2 regions of the Streptomyces sp. NPDC102490 genome follow, and region 2 is predicted to be linked to the other one. Evidence: riboswitches for the same ligand, from Rfam matches in the RefSeq annotation. Region 2 holds a riboswitch; the other holds the start of a gene.
The links. Region 2 has a riboswitch for ZMP and ZTP ahead of ACIRGB_RS09450 (tetrahydrofolate dehydrogenase/cyclohydrolase catalytic domain-containing protein). Riboswitches for the same ligand answer to the same signal wherever they lie in the genome.
Positions count from the first base shown of each region.

Region 1: it holds a riboswitch for ZMP and ZTP, as region 2 does, so the genes downstream of both, ACIRGB_RS02765 (glycine hydroxymethyltransferase) here and ACIRGB_RS09450 (tetrahydrofolate dehydrogenase/cyclohydrolase catalytic domain-containing protein) in region 2, are expected to answer to the same signal.

Region 1 covers NZ_JBIWJU010000001.1:594,289-602,407, reverse strand. Annotated here, with positions in the region: gene ACIRGB_RS02780 (PLP-dependent aminotransferase family protein) at 1-50, shown strand, start outside; gene ACIRGB_RS02775 (hypothetical protein) at 139-507, shown strand; gene ACIRGB_RS02770 (glutathionylspermidine synthase family protein) at 518-1,702, shown strand; ZMP/ZTP riboswitch at 1,763-1,850, shown strand; gene ACIRGB_RS02765 (glycine hydroxymethyltransferase) at 1,886-3,331, shown strand; gene trpS (tryptophan--tRNA ligase) at 3,376-4,398, shown strand; gene ACIRGB_RS02755 (2'-5' RNA ligase family protein) at 4,588-5,166, shown strand; gene ACIRGB_RS02750 (decaprenylphospho-beta-D-erythro-pentofuranosid-2-ulose 2-reductase) at 5,174-5,929, opposite strand; gene ACIRGB_RS02745 (FAD-binding protein) at 5,966-7,339, opposite strand; gene ACIRGB_RS02740 (phosphatase PAP2 family protein) at 7,473-7,982, shown strand; gene ACIRGB_RS02735 (decaprenyl-phosphate phosphoribosyltransferase) at 7,975-8,119, shown strand, end outside.
Region 2 covers NZ_JBIWJU010000004.1:46,800-54,918, forward strand. Annotated here, with positions in the region: gene ACIRGB_RS09435 (Rid family hydrolase) at 1-339, opposite strand, end outside; gene ACIRGB_RS09440 (monooxygenase) at 342-1,865, opposite strand; gene ACIRGB_RS09445 (TetR/AcrR family transcriptional regulator) at 1,931-2,599, shown strand; ZMP/ZTP riboswitch at 2,730-2,817, shown strand; partial or broken gene ACIRGB_RS09450 (tetrahydrofolate dehydrogenase/cyclohydrolase catalytic domain-containing protein) at 2,839-3,498, shown strand; partial or broken gene ACIRGB_RS09455 (IS5 family transposase) at 3,784-4,521, opposite strand; partial or broken gene ACIRGB_RS09460 (restriction endonuclease) at 4,466-5,024, opposite strand; partial or broken gene ACIRGB_RS09465 (hypothetical protein) at 5,621-5,869, opposite strand; gene ACIRGB_RS09470 (TerD family protein) at 5,866-6,876, opposite strand; gene ACIRGB_RS09475 (alpha/beta hydrolase family protein) at 7,183-8,112, opposite strand.

The DNA of each region.
Region 1 (8,119 bases), on a different contig from region 2:
ACCACGCCTGGGCGGGGGCGCTGGACGCGCTGTGCCGGGCGCTGCCGTAAAGTCCCACCGGCGGCGGGGCCGTACACTCGACCGGCCCAACTGTCGTACAACCGCACGGACACGGCACGGACAACGGGGGACAGGGACATGGCCAAGACCCGGCGACGGCTGCGGTCGAGCACCGTGGTGCTCGGCGGCATGGGAATGCTCGCGGCGGCCCTGAGCGCATGCGGTTCGGACCCCGACCGCCGCTGCGTGGACCGCGACAGCTACGACTACCTCAACGGCTACAAGGTCGTCGCCGACAAGAACTGCAAGTCCGGCTCGTCCGGCAGCTCGTCCGGCAGGGGCGGCAAGGGCGGCAAGAAGAAGACCGGCGCGAAGTCCGTGGGCGACGCCGACTGGTACTACGACGCCGACGTCAGCAACGGCTGGGCCGACTCCGGCACCTTCAGCCGGTCCGAGGCCGTCGACCGGGGCGGCTTCGGCTGCTCGGGCGGCAGCGGCGGCGGCTGAGGACGGGACCGTGGAACGCCGTACCGCCGACCCCCGCCCCGGCTGGCAGCAGACCGTCGAGGAACAGGGGCTGATCTACCCCCTGACCCGCTACCCCGACGACTCCCTGCGCCCCTACTGGGACGAGAGCGCCTACTACGTCTTCTCCCTGCCCGAGGTCGAGGCCCTGGAGGAGGTCGTCGAGGAACTGCACCGGATGTGCCTCGCGGCCGCCGGGCACATCGTCGCCGAGGACCGCTTCGCCGACCTCGGCATCACCGACCCGCGCGTCGTCCACGCGGTCACCGAGGCCTGGCACCGCCGCGCCGAACTCCCCTCCGTCTACGCCCGCTTCGACCTGCGCTACGACGGCACGGGGCCCGCCAAGCTCCTGGAGTACAACGCGGACACCCCGACCTCCCTCGTCGAGGCCGCCTCCCCGCAGTGGTTCTGGATGGAGGAGCGCTTCCCCGGCGCCGACCAGTGGAACAGCCTCCACGAGCGCCTCGTCGACGCCTGGAGGAAGCAGGCCGCGCTCCTGCCGCCCGGCAACCCGCTGTACTTCGCGCACTCCTCGGACGACGAACTCGGCGAGGACCTCATGACGGTCGCCTACCTCAAGGAGACCGCCGAGCAGGCGGGCCTGGAGACCGACTGGATCTCCATGGAGGAGATCGGCTGGGACCGCCTCTCGGGCCGCTTCGTCGACAACAAGCTGCGCTTCATCCGCAGCCTCTTCAAGCTCTACCCCTGGGAGTGGCTCACCACGGACCGCTTCGCCGGCCACGTCCTGGACACCCTCGACAACGGCGGCGGCACCGGCACCACCCTGTGGATCGAGCCCGCCTGGAAGATGCTGCTCAGCAACAAGGCCCTGCTGGCGATCCTCTGGGAGCTGTACCCCGGCCACCCGAACCTCCTTCCCGCCTACCTGGACGGCCCGCGCGACCTGGCCACCACCACCGGCTGGGTGGCCAAGCCCCTCCTGGGCCGCGAGGGCGCGGGCGTCACGGTCCACGCCCCGGACACCGACCCCGCCCCCCGCCCCGAACCCTGCTGCTACCAGGAACTGGCCCCCCTCCCCGACTTCGACGGCAACCGCGTCGTCCTGGGCGCCTGGGTGGTGGAGAACGAGTCGGCGGGCCTGGGCATCAGGGAGTCGAGCGGCCTGGTGACGGACGAATACGCCCGCTTCCTGCCCCACGTGATCCTGTGAGGACGGCCCTTTCCGCATCACGGACACCCACGGCACCGGCAGAGCACACCCGGTAACCTGGCCCCGGGCCGTGACTGGCGCGCTGGGATGGGACGAACCATCGGGAAGCGGCCCGGAACACCGAGAGCCGTGCGCCTGGGCCATCCGTACCGTGAACGCTGAAACCGACGTCCGGAGGACCCCGTGCCCGCAGAGATCTCTCCCGAGTCCACCGCCTACCGAGCCGCGCTCGACGTCATCCGAGCCGTCGAGCCCCGCGTGGCGGACGCCATCGGCCAGGAGGTCGCCGACCAGCGCGAGATGCTCAAGCTGATCGCCTCGGAGAACTACGCCTCCCCGGCCACGCTCCTGGCGATGGGCAACTGGTTCAGCGACAAGTACGCCGAGGGCACCGTCGGCCGCCGCTTCTACGCCGGCTGCCGCAACGTCGACACCGTCGAGGCCCTGGCCGCCGAGCACGCCCGCGAGCTGTTCGGCGCCCGCCACGCCTACGTCCAGCCGCACTCCGGCATCGACGCCAACCTGGTCGCCTTCTGGGCCGTCCTCGGCGCCCGGGTCGAGGTGCCCTTCCTGGAGAAGGCCGGCGCCCGCCAGGTCAACGACCTGACCGACGCCGACTGGGCCGAGCTGCGCCAGGCCTTCGGCAACCAGCGGATGCTCGGCATGTCCCTGGACGCCGGCGGCCACCTCACCCACGGCTTCCGCCCCAACATCAGCGGCAAGATGTTCGACCAGCGCTCCTACGGCACCGACCCGGCCACCGGCCTGATCGACTACGAGGCCCTGCGCGCCTCCGCCCGCGAGTTCAAGCCGCTGATCATCGTCGCGGGCTACTCCGCGTACCCCCGGCTGGTGAACTTCCGGATCATGCGCGAGATCGCCGACGAGGTCGGCGCGACCCTCATGGTCGACATGGCGCACTTCGCGGGCCTCGTCGCGGGCAAGGTGCTCACCGGCGACTTCGACCCGGTCCCGCACGCCCAGATCGTGACGACGACCACGCACAAGTCGCTGCGCGGCCCGCGCGGCGGCATGGTCCTGTGCGACGACTCGCTCAAGGACCAGGTCGACCGCGGCTGCCCGATGGTCCTCGGCGGCCCGCTCCCGCACGTCATGGCCGCCAAGGCCGTCGCCCTCGCCGAGGCCCGGCAGCCCGCGTTCCAGGACTACGCCCGGCGCATCGTCGACAACGCCCGCGCGCTCGCCGAGGGCCTGACCAGGCGCGGCGCCACCCTGGTCACCGGTGGCACGGACAACCACCTCAACCTGATCGACGTGGCGTCCTCCTACGGCCTCACCGGCCGTCAGGCCGAGGCCGCGCTCCTCGACTCCGGCATCGTCACCAACCGCAACGCCATCCCCGCCGACCCGAACGGCGCCTGGTACACCTCCGGCATCCGCATCGGCACCCCGGCGCTGACCACGCGCGGTCTCGGCACCGCCGAGATGGACGAGGTCGCGGGCCTGATCGACCGCGTCCTGACCACGACGGAGCCCGGCACCACCAAGTCCGGCGCCCCCTCCAAGGCCGCCCACGTCCTCGACGCGAAGGTCGCCGACGAGATCTCCCACCGCGCGACCGACCTGGTGGCCGGCTTCCCGCTGTACCCGGAGATCGACCTGGGCTGACGGTCGCCGCCCGGGGGAACGAGCCGCCGGTGGGACCTGAGAGAATGGTGAGCATGGCGAATGACCGACCTCGTGTGCTCTCCGGGATCCAGCCCACCGCAGGCTCGTTCCACCTCGGCAACTACCTGGGCGCCGTCCGCCAGTGGGTGGCCCTCCAGGAGTCCCACGACGCGTTCTACATGGTCGTCGACCTGCACGCGATCACGGTCCCGCAGGACCCGAGGGAGCTGCGCGCCAACACCCGGCTCGCCGTCGCCCAGCTGCTGGCCGCCGGACTCGACCCGGACCGCTGCACGCTCTTCGTCCAGAGCCACGTCCCCGAGCACGCCCAGCTCGCCTGGGTCATGAACTGCCTCACCGGCTTCGGCGAGGCGAGCCGCATGACCCAGTTCAAGGACAAGTCCGCCAAGCAGGGTGCCGACCGCGCCTCCGTCGGCCTGTTCACCTACCCGGTCCTCCAGGTCGCCGACATCCTGCTCTACCAGGCCGACGAGGTCCCCGTCGGCGAGGACCAGCGCCAGCACATCGAACTCACCCGCGACCTGGCCGAGCGCTTCAACGGCCGCTTCGGCGACGCCTTCACCGTTCCCTCCGCGTACATCCTCAAGGAGACGGCGAAGATCTACGACCTCCAGGACCCGACCGCCAAGATGAGCAAGTCGGCGGCCACCCCGAAGGGCCTGATCAACCTCCTGGACGAGCCGAAGGCCACCGCGAAGAAGGTGAAGAGCGCGGTCACGGACACCGACACCGTGATCCGCTTCGACCGCGAGCACAAGCCCGGCGTCAGCAACCTGCTGACGATCTACTCCACCCTCACCGGCGCCGAGATCGCCGAGCTGGAGCGGAAGTACGAGGGCAAGGGCTACGGCGCGCTGAAGACGGACCTCGCCGACGTCGTCGTGGAGTTCGTCACCCCCTTCCGCGAGCGGACCCAGCAGTACCTGGACGACCCGGAGACGCTCGACGCGATCCTCGCCAAGGGCGCGGAGAAGGCCAGGAGCGTCGCCGCCGAGACCCTCGCCCGGGCGTACGACCGGGTGGGCTTCCTCCCCGCCAAGCACTGACCCGTGCCGCCGCCCGGGGTACCGCCGCCCGCGGTACCCCGGCACCGTCCGCGCGCCCCGGCCCGCCGCCGTAGCGCTGCACATCACTCCGGTTGCGCCTGCCCACGGCACGGCGGTGGCCGTACAGTCGATATCCGGGTGTCCGACACCGCGACACACAACGAGCGACACGTAACGACAGGAGACGAAGTGGGGACCGTAACGATCGGCGTGTCGATCGCGGTCCCGGAGCCTCACGGCAGCAAGCTCCAGCAGCTGCGCGCGGGCTTCGGCGACGCCGCCGCTCACGGCATCCCCACGCACGTCACCCTGCTGCCGCCGACCGAGGTCGACGGCGCCGCGCTGCCCGCGATCGAGGCGCACCTGGCGGAGGTGGCCTCGCGCGGCCGGCCCTTCCCGATGCGGCTGTCCGGCACCGGGACCTTCCGCCCGCTCTCGCCGGTCGTCTACGTCCAGGTGGTCGAGGGCGCGGCGGCCTGCTCCTGGCTCCAGAAGCGGGTGCGCGACGCGTCCGGCCCGGTCCCCCGCGAACTGCAGTTCCCGTACCACCCGCACGTCACCGTGGCGCACGGCATCGAGGAGGCGGCGATGGACCGCGCCTACGAGGAGCTGTCCGACTACGAGGCCCAGTGGCCCTGCACCGGCTTCGCGCTGTACGAGCAGGGCGCCGACGCGGTCTGGCGCAAGCTGCGCGAGTTCCCCTTCGGCAGCGCCACCGTGCCCCCGCAGGCCGGTCGCGTGGAGACCGGCTCCCTGCCCACCCGGTAGCCGCGCCTCACACCGGCAGCCGCCGGAACACGGTCCGCGGCAGGTGCCGCAGCGCCGACATCACCACCCGCAGCGCGCCCGGCACCCACACCGTCTCCGAGCGCCGCCGCAGCCCCAGCTCGATCGCCGCGGCGACCGCCTCGGGCGTCGTGGCCAGCGGCGCCTCCTCCAGGCCCTCGGTCATCCGCGACCGCACGAACCCGGGGCGTACGACCATGACGTGCACGCCCGTGCCGTGCAGCGCGTCGCCCAGACCCTGCGCGAAGGCGTCGAGCCCCGCCTTGCTGGAGCCGTAGATGAAGTTGGCGCGGCGGGCCCGCTCACCGGCGACGGAGGAGAGCACCACCAGCGAGCCGTGCCCCTGCGCCTGGAGCGAACGGGCGGCGACCAGCCCGGCCGAGACCGCGCCGGTGTAGTTGGTCTGCGCGACCCGTACGGCGTTCAGCGGCTCGCGCTCGTCGTGCGCCTGGTCGCCCAGGATGCCGAAGGCCAGCAGCACCAGGTCGATGTCGCCCTCGGCGAACACCTTGCCGAGCGCCGCCTCGTGGGACTCGGGGTCCAGCGCGTCGAAGGCGACCGTGCGCACCTCGGCGCCGAGGCCGCGCAACTGCTCGGCGGCCGTGTCCAGGGCGGGCGAGGGGCGTCCGGCCAGCCACACCGTGCGGGTGCGGCGGGCCACCAGACGGCGCACGGTGGCGAGCGCGATCTCGGACGTACCGCCGAGGACGAGGAGGGACTGGGGAAGGCCGAAGGCGTCCTTCACGACTGGCTCCAGACAGGTCGGTGGGGGGCAGGGGCGTCACAGGGCGAGGCGGCGGGCCAGGTCGGACACGAACACCCCGCGCGGGTCCAGCTCCGCGCGCAGGGCGCGGAAGTCGTCCAGGCGGGGGTACATCGCGGCGAGCAGTTCCGGGCGCAGCCGGGAGTCCTTGGCGAGGTAGACCCGGCCGCCCGCGTCCGCGACCTCCTCGTCCAGCTCGTCCAGGAACGCGCCGAGCCCCGGCAGGCCCGCCGGGATGTCCAGGGCGAGGGTCCAGCCCGGGACGGGGAAGGAGAGCCAGCCCGGGTCGGCCTCGCCGAAGCGTTTGAGGACGGCCAGGAAGGACGGGCAGCGGCGGGTGGAGATGCGCCGCACGATCCGGCGCAGGGCCTCCTCCCGGCCGTGCCCGACGACGAACTGGTACTGCACGAAGCCCCCGCGGCCGTACACCCGGTTCCAGTGCGGGACGCCGTCCAGCGGGTGGAAGAAGGTGGAGATCCGCTGGAGGCGGCCCCGGCTGCACCGGGGGGCCTTGCGGTACCAGACCTCGTTGAACAGGCCCACCGTGGTGCGGCCGAGCAGCCCGTCCGGCACCAGGTCGGGGGCGGCCGGCAGCCGGGAGGTGCGGAAGGCCAGCGGCGCGCGCCGCGCGCGGGAGCGGGCGGGCAGCGCGTCCAGCGGGGCGTGGTCGCCGCGGGTGAGCACCGCGCGGCCGGTCGCCCGGCCGCGCGCGAGCAGGTCGATCCAGGCGACCGAGTAGCGGTAGCGGTGGTCGGTGGCGGTCAGCCGGGCCATCAGGTCGTCCAGGTCGCCGGCCCGCTCGGTGTCCACCGACATCAGCGCCGTCTCGACCGGCAGGAGACGCAGCGTCGCGGTGAGGATCACCCCGGTCAGCCCCATGCCGCCCGCGGTCGCCTCGAACAGGGGCGTGCCCGGGGTGACGGTGCGCACCCGGCCGTCGGCGGTGAGCAGCTCCAGGGAGAGCACGTGCCGGGTGAAGGACCCCGACACGTGGTGGTTCTTGCCGTGGATGTCCGCGCCGATCGCCCCGCCGACCGTCACGTAGCGGGTGCCGGGCGTCACCGGCACGAACCAGCCCAGCGGCAGCAGCACGTCCATCAGCCGGTGCAGGGAGACCCCCGCGTCGCACAGCACGGTGCCGCCGGCCACGTCGACGGCGTGCACGCGGTCCAGGGCCGTCATGTCGAGCACGGCACCCCCCGCGTTCTGCGCCGCGTCCCCGTACGCCCGCCCCAGGCCCCGCGCGACGGCGCCGCGGACCCCGCAGTCCCGGACGGCCGCGGCCGCCTCCTCGTACGTCCGCGGGCGGACGACGAGCGCCCCGGTGGGCGCCGTGCGGCCCCAGCCGGTGACGGTGTCCCAGTCGGTGTCGGGAACGGTGTCGGCAGACATGGCGGTGACCGTATCGCCCCTATGTGAATGATTAGTTCCAAAACATTCAAGCCGTCCCTGAAACGGGTGATTAATGGTATGTCGCTCCGACGTGCCCGCCTTCGCGTGCCGCGGGCGTGGACAGTGAGTGCACATGGACGACCTCGACGACATGGACCACCGGATCGTCAGCGCGCTCCGGGCCTGCGGAGCCGACCCGCGCGTGGCCGGCGCCGCGCGCGCCCTGTCCTGGGCGGGGGAGCACGGGGCGCTGTGGCTCGCGGCGGGCCTCACCGCGGCCGCCGTGGACACGCCCCGGCGCACGGCCTGGCTGCGCGGCACCGCGCTCACCGCGGGTGCCCACGTCGTCAGCATGGGGGTGAAGCGGGTCGTGCGCCGCCCCCGCCCCGCGCACGTCGTCCCCCTGGTGCGCACCGCCGGCCGGCACTCCTTCCCCAGCTCGCACGCCACCTCGGCCGCCGCGGCCGCCGTCGTCTTCGGGGCGCTCGGGGTGCGGGCCGCCTGGCCGCTCGCCGCCGCCGTGTGCGCCTCCCGGCTGGTCGTCGGCGTCCACTACCCCTCCGACGTCGCGGCGGGCGCCGCCCTGGGCGCGCTCACCGCCCGGCTCGGCACCGGCTGGATGCGCGGAGGCACCCGTGACTGACACGGCCGTCCTGCGCCAACGCGCCCCCGAACAGCCGCCCGAGCCCGCCCCGCCGCGCCGGGCGAGACACGTACCCGCCGGGCTGCTGCGCACCGCGCGCCCCCGCCAGTGGGTCAAGAACGTCCTGGTCGTCGCCG
Region 2 (8,119 bases):
GGACACGCCCACCAGCGTGCTCGCGGGTGCTTTCGCGACACCGGCCCGCAGCGGCCCGAAGATCGCGGGCAGCAGCTTCGGGGTGTAGTCGACGACGTAGAGGGTCTCTTCGATGATGTCGTTGCGGGTGGCGCCGACCGCGGCGAGCGCGGCGTCGAGGTTACGGGCGATCTGTGCCGCCTGGGCCCCGTGGTCGCCGAGTCCCACGGGCCGCCCTCGCTCATCCCAGGCGACCTGGCCGGAGAGATGCACGAGCCGCATACCGTCGACGGTGACGACCTGGCTGATCTGGTCGGACGGGTTGTGCACGGACGGTGGACTGACGCGGTTCACAGACATGATCAGCTCCTCCAGGAGGGCGTACCCACCCAGGCGGACAGCGCCTGGACCCGCTCGTCGCGGCGCGCGGCGTGGTCGGCGGTCCGGGTGGCCCACGCGACGTGCCCGTCGGGGCGTACGAGCACCTCGGTGACCCCATCGAGGTCGGCGTGCTCGTCGTACTTGTCGACGGATACAGCCGTGACCCGGGAGGCCCGATCCGTGCCGACGGCCTCCCGCAGGGAGGGGTCCTTCGCCAGAGCGAGCAGCACGAAGCGGCCCTGGGTGAGGAGTTCGTACACCCGTGTCGCCTCAGAACCGGCGGCGGCCAGTCCCACATCGGGCATGCGCCGCCCCACCAGCGGGTCGGCGCCCGGGTCCGCCGGCGGGTAGTGGGTGCCGAGCGCGGAGACCTGGTCGGCGAGCCGGCGGTTGACCTCCGGCATGCCCAGCAGCTGGTCGAGGAGTTTGCGCAGGGCCGCGGCCGGGCGCTCGTACTGCGCTACCAGCGTCAGCTCTGCCAGCAGAGTCTGGACCTCGGTGTTCTCGGTCACCGACTCGCCAGCCGGTCGGCGCTCCGCGTCGTAACTGTCCAGCAGCCCGGGCGGGGCCCAGCCGTGCACCGAGGCGGCCAGCTTCCACCCCAGGTTCATGGCGTCCTGAAGCCCGGTGTTGAGCCCCTGGCCCGCCGCGGGGAAGTGGATGTGGGCGGCGTCGCCCGCCAGCAGGATCCGTCCCGAGCGGTAGCTCTCCGCGAGGCGCGTGGCATTGCCGAACCGCGACAGCCAGTGGGGTTCGGCGATTCCGCAGTCGGAGCCGGTGATCCGGGTGAGCGACGTACGGAACTCCTCCAGGGTCACCGGCTCCCGGGACGGGACCCGCATTCGCCCCGGATCCAGGCAGACGAACCGGGTGAGCCCTTCCTCCAGCGGCGCGACGATCACGCCGCGGGCCCGCGCCGCATCCAGGGCGCCGGGCTGCGGGTCGACGACCGCGAAGTCCCCGAGCATCCCGGTCAGGGTCTCGTCGGTGCCGGGGAAGCCGATCCCCGCGGTCCGCCGCACGAGGCTGCGCCCGCCGTCGCATCCGACCGCGTACAGGGCACGTACGGTCTCGGTGCCGCCGCCGGGAACGCGCGTCTCCACCTCGGCCCCGTCGCCGTCCTGGCGCACGCCGAGGATCTCGTGTCCCCGGCTGATCTCCACCCCCAGCTCGTGCGCCCGCTCCTCGAGGACCGCCTCGGTGCGCGCCTGGGCCAGGAAGAGGGTGTAGCCGTGCCGGGAGTCGAGGGCACCGAAGTCCAGCTGTGTGGGCAATCCCGCGAAGTGCCAGCCCGGCACGGTCCGGCCGAGCGGGAGGAACCGGTCGAGCAGTCCCCGCTGGTCCATCAGTTCCACGCTGCGCGGGTGCAGGCTCAGCGCCCGCGAATGGCGCTGCGGTTCGGTGCGGCGCTCCAGGACCCGGGTCCGTGCGCCCGCCAGTGCCAGCTCGCAGGCAAGCAGCAGCCCGGTCGGGCCCGCGCCTGCGACGACTACGTCGGTGTCCATCAGAGATGACCTCCTCTATTTAGTGAACGACGTTCACATGAACGCTGTTCACTATAGTGGGGTCCATGAGCACACCGTCAAGCCCGGCCAGGGGCCGGCCCGCCCGGCTCAACCGGGCCCGCACCGTCCGGACCGCCCTCGACCTGCTGGACGAGTCCGGGCTCGACGCGCTGACCATGCGCAGGCTCGCCGACGCGATGGATGTCCAGGCCGGCGCGCTGTACCGCTACTTCGCGACCAAACAGGACCTGCTCACCGCCATGGCCGAGTACATGGTCGGCGGCGTCGCCGGCGCCACCGGCCCGGCCGGGGACGATGACTGGAGCGAGGGAGTGGCGCGTCTGGCCCGCGCCCTGCGTGCGGCCCTGCTCGCCCATCGCGACGGCGCCCGCGTCTATGCCGGTACACACTCGACCGGCCCGAACACCCTGGGCTTCGCCGACGGCCTCATCGGGGTGCTGCGCGCGGCGGGCTTCAGCGACGGTGAGGCGGCGCGGACTCTCTACGCGGTGACCAACTTCACCGTCGGCCACACCCTGGAGGAACAGGCCGCGCTCCGGCCGGAGGGCGGGGGGCCCGCCAACGCGGGGGCTCTGCAGGACGCGGTGGCGGAGGCAGGGACGTATCCGCACCTCGTCGCCACCCTGCCGGTGCTCACCAGTACGGACTTCACGGCACACTTCGAGTTCGGGCTGCGGCTGCTCCTGGACGGACTGCGCGCCGTCCGGCAGTGAGCCCGGTGGCGGTTCTCCCCGCCGCGGTCTCCCTGCGGGGCGTGAGCGTCGGGGCCGGCAGATGCTCGTCCAGGAGCAGATGCGGGTCGTACGCGAACGCTGACCGGTATGCGCATGCTGCGTCCAGTGCGGTGTGGGCCGTGACTGGCACCGAGGTGGAGCACACCATCGGGGAACGGTCTGACGAGACGTCGTTGCCGTGCGCCTGGGCGAGTGGTCAGCAACGCCTGGAGGCAACGATGTCCGCGACTCAGACGGCCCAGCTCATGAACGGCGCCAGCCCCGCCAATCGCCTTGTCGAAGAGGCTGCTGCCAAGGCGGCAGAGATTTCACGGCGTGGGGGGACCAGTCCCTGACTGGCGACGGTGCTGGTGGGAGAGGACCCGGCGTCGGTCACCTATGGCCGCATGCAGCGGGCGCGGTGTGCGAAGGAGGCGAGCCCCGGTCCCGGCACATCGCTTTGCCCGCCACCACCACGACCGCCGAACTGATCGACACCCTCGCTGCTCTGTCCGGCGATCCGGACGTGCACGGCATATGCATTCGTTCGCCGCGATGACCTTCGCGCGGCCGGGCTTTGTGTCCCGCACTCCAGGCGGAATCATGCGGTTGCTGGAGGCGTACGAGGTCGACCTCGCCGGCAAGCACACCGTCGTGGTGGGTCGCAGCGCGATTCTCGGCAAGCCGGCCGGGAACTCCTGCCCGCCAAGAATACAACGATGACGTACTGCCACTCGCGCACGGCGGACTTGTCGGCGGTCGTCCGGGAAGCAGACGTCGTGGTAGCGGCCGTGGGACGGCCTCGGCTGATCCGAGGTGAGGACATCAAGCCCGGCACGGTGGTGATCGACGCCGGATACACCCCGGGCAACGTCGGGGACGAGGACTTCGACACCGCCCGGGTCGTCCTGACCCTTTCCAGCGTCGATTCCGTACGCACGCTCATCGCGACGATGCTGCAGCCCTGGAGCACCGCCCGCACCACCGCCAGCACCTCAACGATGTACTCGCGGACCACGGACTCGACTGCACGGTCGACGCGGGGACAACGTCCCTCACACTCCTCCTGTCCGACGATGAGCTGGACTCGGCCGTCCTGCTCGCGCGCCTCCTCGGTGCCCCGGACATCGGAACAGATCCTCCACGTCAGCGTCGGGGCGGGCATCCGTCGCCTTGAAGTCATCTCATTTGGCGAATCGACGGGAGCAGATGAGGGTGCAGGCGAGACTGGTAAAGGCGAGGAAGTGGTCGGCTCTGCGTTCGTAGCGGCGGTGGAGTCCGCGTCAGCCGGCGAGCCAGGCCATGGTGCGTCCGATGGTCCAGCGGTGTCGCCCGAGTCGCTGTGAGGTCTCGACGCCCTTGCGCGCGATGCGGTGCCGGATGCCTCACCGTGACAGCCTTTGCCGCAGATGGCGGTAGTCGTAGCCCTTGTCGGCGTGAAGCTTGCCGGGCCTACGCCGACGAGGGCCGCGGCGGGGCCGGATCGGGGGTATGCCCTTCACGAGCGGGCTCAGAGCCTGGCTGTCGTGGGCGTTGGCGTCAGAGATGCCGACGGACAGGGGACCGGTCCGCTCGGTGATCAGATGGATCTTCGAGCCGTACTTGCCTCGGTCGACAGGATTCGGGCCCGTCAGGCCCCCTTTCAGGGCCCGCGTGTTGACCGAGTCGATCGCGCACCGCGACCAGTCCAGTCCACCGCGGGCGCCGAGCTCGTCGAGGACCAGGCGGTGGAGCCTGGCCCGCACCCGGGCCTTGGTCCATTCGGTGAACCGGCAGTGGGCCGTCGCGCCGGACGGGCCGAACGAGCTCGCCGGCGGCTGCTGCCACGTACAGCCCGAGGTCGCGACGAACACGACCGCGGCCAGGAGCCGTCGGACTGCGCGGAGGCGGCACTGCCCGCAGCAGCTCCCACGAGGGGCGGGAGCCGGACGCCCACACGGCCAGCGTCTGGCGGTCGACGACGTGCAGCCGCTGCTGCCTGGCGAACGTGACCGCCGGGCCGGCCACCCGGCCGTTCGTGACGATCACGGCGACGTCGGCGCCGTGCACCTGGCGGGCGGTGCCGTTGAGGACCTGGAGGTCGGGTGTGCCGACCGGGAGGCCGTGGGCGCCGTTGCGGCGGTGCTTGCACTGGATGACCCATCACCGTCCGTAGGGGTCGGTGGTTCACGTCGGCGCCGAGGTCGCCGCGGCCGCCAACCCGCTGAGCATCCTGGCAGCCGTCGCGCTGCATCAGGTCCCGGACGGCATCCTCGAAGTGGGTGTAGTACAGCGCGTCGAGCTGAGGCAGTCCGTAGCGCAGGCCCTCCGCCCGCACCGCCTCCCACCGGGCGCGTTGCTGGCGGTCGTAGAGCCAGCCGGCGTCGGCGAAGACCAGGACGGCGGCGAGGATCCACCAGTGGGCCAGCAGCCAGTTGACCACCATCGCCACCAGGCCGATACCGGCCGCCGTCACCGCGGCGAAGACGAGCAGCTGCGCGTCGCGCTGCTGGTGTCGTCGGCCGGGCCGTCGGCTGCGTCACCGCACCGGCCGCCGCCGGGTCACCGCTCCCACCGGATCGGGTACGACACCGTGGGCCGGGGTTGCGGTGCCCGGGCGGCGGGGGCGTGGTCCCACCGGATCGGGTACTGGACCGTGGTCTGCGGCCGCGGTGTGCTCCCCTCCCCCGCCGAGATGTCGCTGTTGCCCGGCCCGACCACCGCCAAGGCCACTACAGCGAAGATCGTCGTTTCCCGTTTGGCATCCGGAGCCCACCGCGCATGTCCGCGAACCGGTGTCCCGTCAGAGCGTAGGTACGGCCTCACCCACGGCATACAAGCCTCCCCCTCGTCACAACTCCCCGCATACTGGCCCATATTGACAGGCAACACTGACAACATGTCAGCACACCACCACACCGAGTGATCAAGGAAGAGAAGAACAGCCCAGGTCAGACACAGCGCGTGGCCCTGCCTCATGCTTCGGCCGCCTTGACCAGGGCGAACGCGGCGGCCTCCGCTGGGGCGTACACCGAACGTCGTTCAACGGCCGGTCGCCCGTGCCAGCCGGCGGTCGAGGTCCCGCTCCTCAGCGGGCGCGGGAGCTTAGCCGTTCCACGCCTCCAGCACGGCGCCTGCCTTCTCGGCCCGCCCGGCCCGTTCGGCCGGCGTCAGCAGAGTCTGCGCGAGCCGCGCCAGGTGGGCGTGCAGCGACAACCCCTCCGCGGCAGCAACAGCGGCAAGCCGGTCCCTGGGTTCCCGGGGGATGCGGATGTTCGCGGCAACCGTCACCGTGCCCCTTCCGAGTAGCTCCCCCGGCTCACGATTGCATCCAGGTCGCGAAGGAGTCGACAAGGCCTGTGTAGAAGCGTTCTCCGGGAACTGAGCCGGGGTTCTTGCTGGCGTCGTAGAAGGCGACGTTGGTGAAGGTGGCCGAGGCGGAGGCGTTGAGGTTCTTTGGAGAAGGCGAGCTTGCCGCGGCCGAAGCCGACGAAGAGCCGGAAGATGCCGAGTGAGGCGGTGCTCTGGAGCATGGAGCGGACCTCTGCCTTGTCCCAGGGCTCGTCACCGACCTGGGTGACGACGAAGGCGGGTCTGCGGCTCCGGATTCCTGGTAGTGGCTGACGGCCCGCGCATCGCGTCGGCCACGTTGCCCCAGCCCCAGTCGACCTGGGTGTGGAGCTGTCCGAAGCGGGAGCCAGCAGTCCTGGGGCCTTCCGCTCCAGCTTGGTCAGGTCGGCCGAAGCAACCGGTGCACCTGCCGTGCGGGTCTGCGGGGGCAGCCGTGCGCCGGAAGGCTCCGGGTCGGTGTCGACATCGACACCGTAGTCGGTCGCCAGTCCCGCAAGGCCGGTGGCGTAGCCCTGTCCCACAGCGCGGAGCTTCCAGCCCTCCTGGCGCCGGTATGCCTCCGCCAGGACCACGACTGTCTCCCCTGCGGTGAAGTCCGGCGCGGTGAACGACGCGAGCGTCACCCCGCTCTGGGTGACCGACAGCTGAGGTGCCCGGGTGAAAACGGCGCCAGGCTGCAAAGGGTCGGCGCTCACCACCACAGTCACCTGTTGCACGTCAGCCGGCAGACGAGGAAGGTCCACGGTGACTGCCGCACCCGCGACGGACACTCCGGCCTGGGCGGGATGGTTGTAGGAGACCAGGTCGTGATCACCGCGGACCTTGCCGTCGGCGCCGAGGAGCAGCGCGGACACATCCGCCGACAACCCCTGGACCGACTCCGACAGCACCGTCCGAGCTGTCGACAGAACCGTGTTCTCACCCTTGCGCAGCGACGTCGTCTGCATCCCGCTCCCCTTGGACCACCAAAGATGACGCGGGAGGCGGTCCCGGCCGATCCCCCCAAGAAGAGCTGGCTGCGCAGGTGACCGGCACCGCCTGATCAAATCGGCGAAAGACTCCGCCGCGGCCTCATCGATCGGGATCAACATGGCAGCCGTGCCTTCGAGAACGTCACCGTCCGCGTTGCGCGGTGCGTGCTTGCGCCGACTGCGGCGATCCGGCACAACCACACGACCGCACAGCCGCTCATGCGGTCCCCGACCACCTACGACCACTGATCACATCGGAATGACTCGTCTAGAACGCCGAGATCAGTTCCGGCGGAGCCAGCGTGTCAGCGTGTCGAAGTACTCAGGTGCTGGCTCGGTAGCACCCGGCAGCTGCAATCGGTGATCGGCTCTTGGCAGCACTTCCACCGTCAGCGTTGCGCGACGGGGACGCGCCGGATGACAGACGGAAGCGCCGAACACGCGGAGGCTGTCAGCGACGGGAACCAGCCGGTCCTCGCTCCCGAAAAACGCCAGATGCGGGCAGCGCAGTCCGCAGAGATCACCGGTCGGATCGTGGTCCTGTTTGCGCTTGAGAAACCCCCAGAGGCGTTCGTCGATGTCTGCCCAGTAGTACGCCAGTCCCGGCGGGCTGCCAGCAGCGTCCACGAGTTGGACCGCCGTCGCGAAGTCCGCGTCGCATCGGCCTGCCTCGATGAGACGGTCGTAGAGGTCCAAAGTTCGACCGATGTCGCTCTGGCTACTCAGAGGTACCTCTCGCAGGCGATTGGCCAGGGCATAACGTTCTTGCACCGCCGGACTCACTCCCGGGCAACTGTTGGTGACAACCCAGGGCATGTCGTCCCGCGCTGTCGATGCACGAAGAACCACCCAGCCACCCTCACTGTGGCCAAAAAGCCCCACAGCTTCGGACCGCACCTCGGGCCGGGAGCGAAGGAAGTCCACCGCAGCGGTCGCGTCAGTCGCCAGGTCAGTCAGCGTTGCGGTGCGCCAGTCGCCGGACGACCCGCCGACGCCTCGCTTGTCGTAGGAAAGCACAGCAATCCCGGCATCCAGCAGGTGCCGACGCAGCGGCGGAAAGAACGTGTCGTTGTCCCGGTCGGACGGCCCCGACCCCCCTACCAACACCACACCCGCGCAGGCCACACCCCCTCGCCGTGGCACCGCTAAGACACCAGCCAGCCTCACCGATCCATTGACGAAACAGACATCTCGTACGTCCACACTTTCCATCGCACCA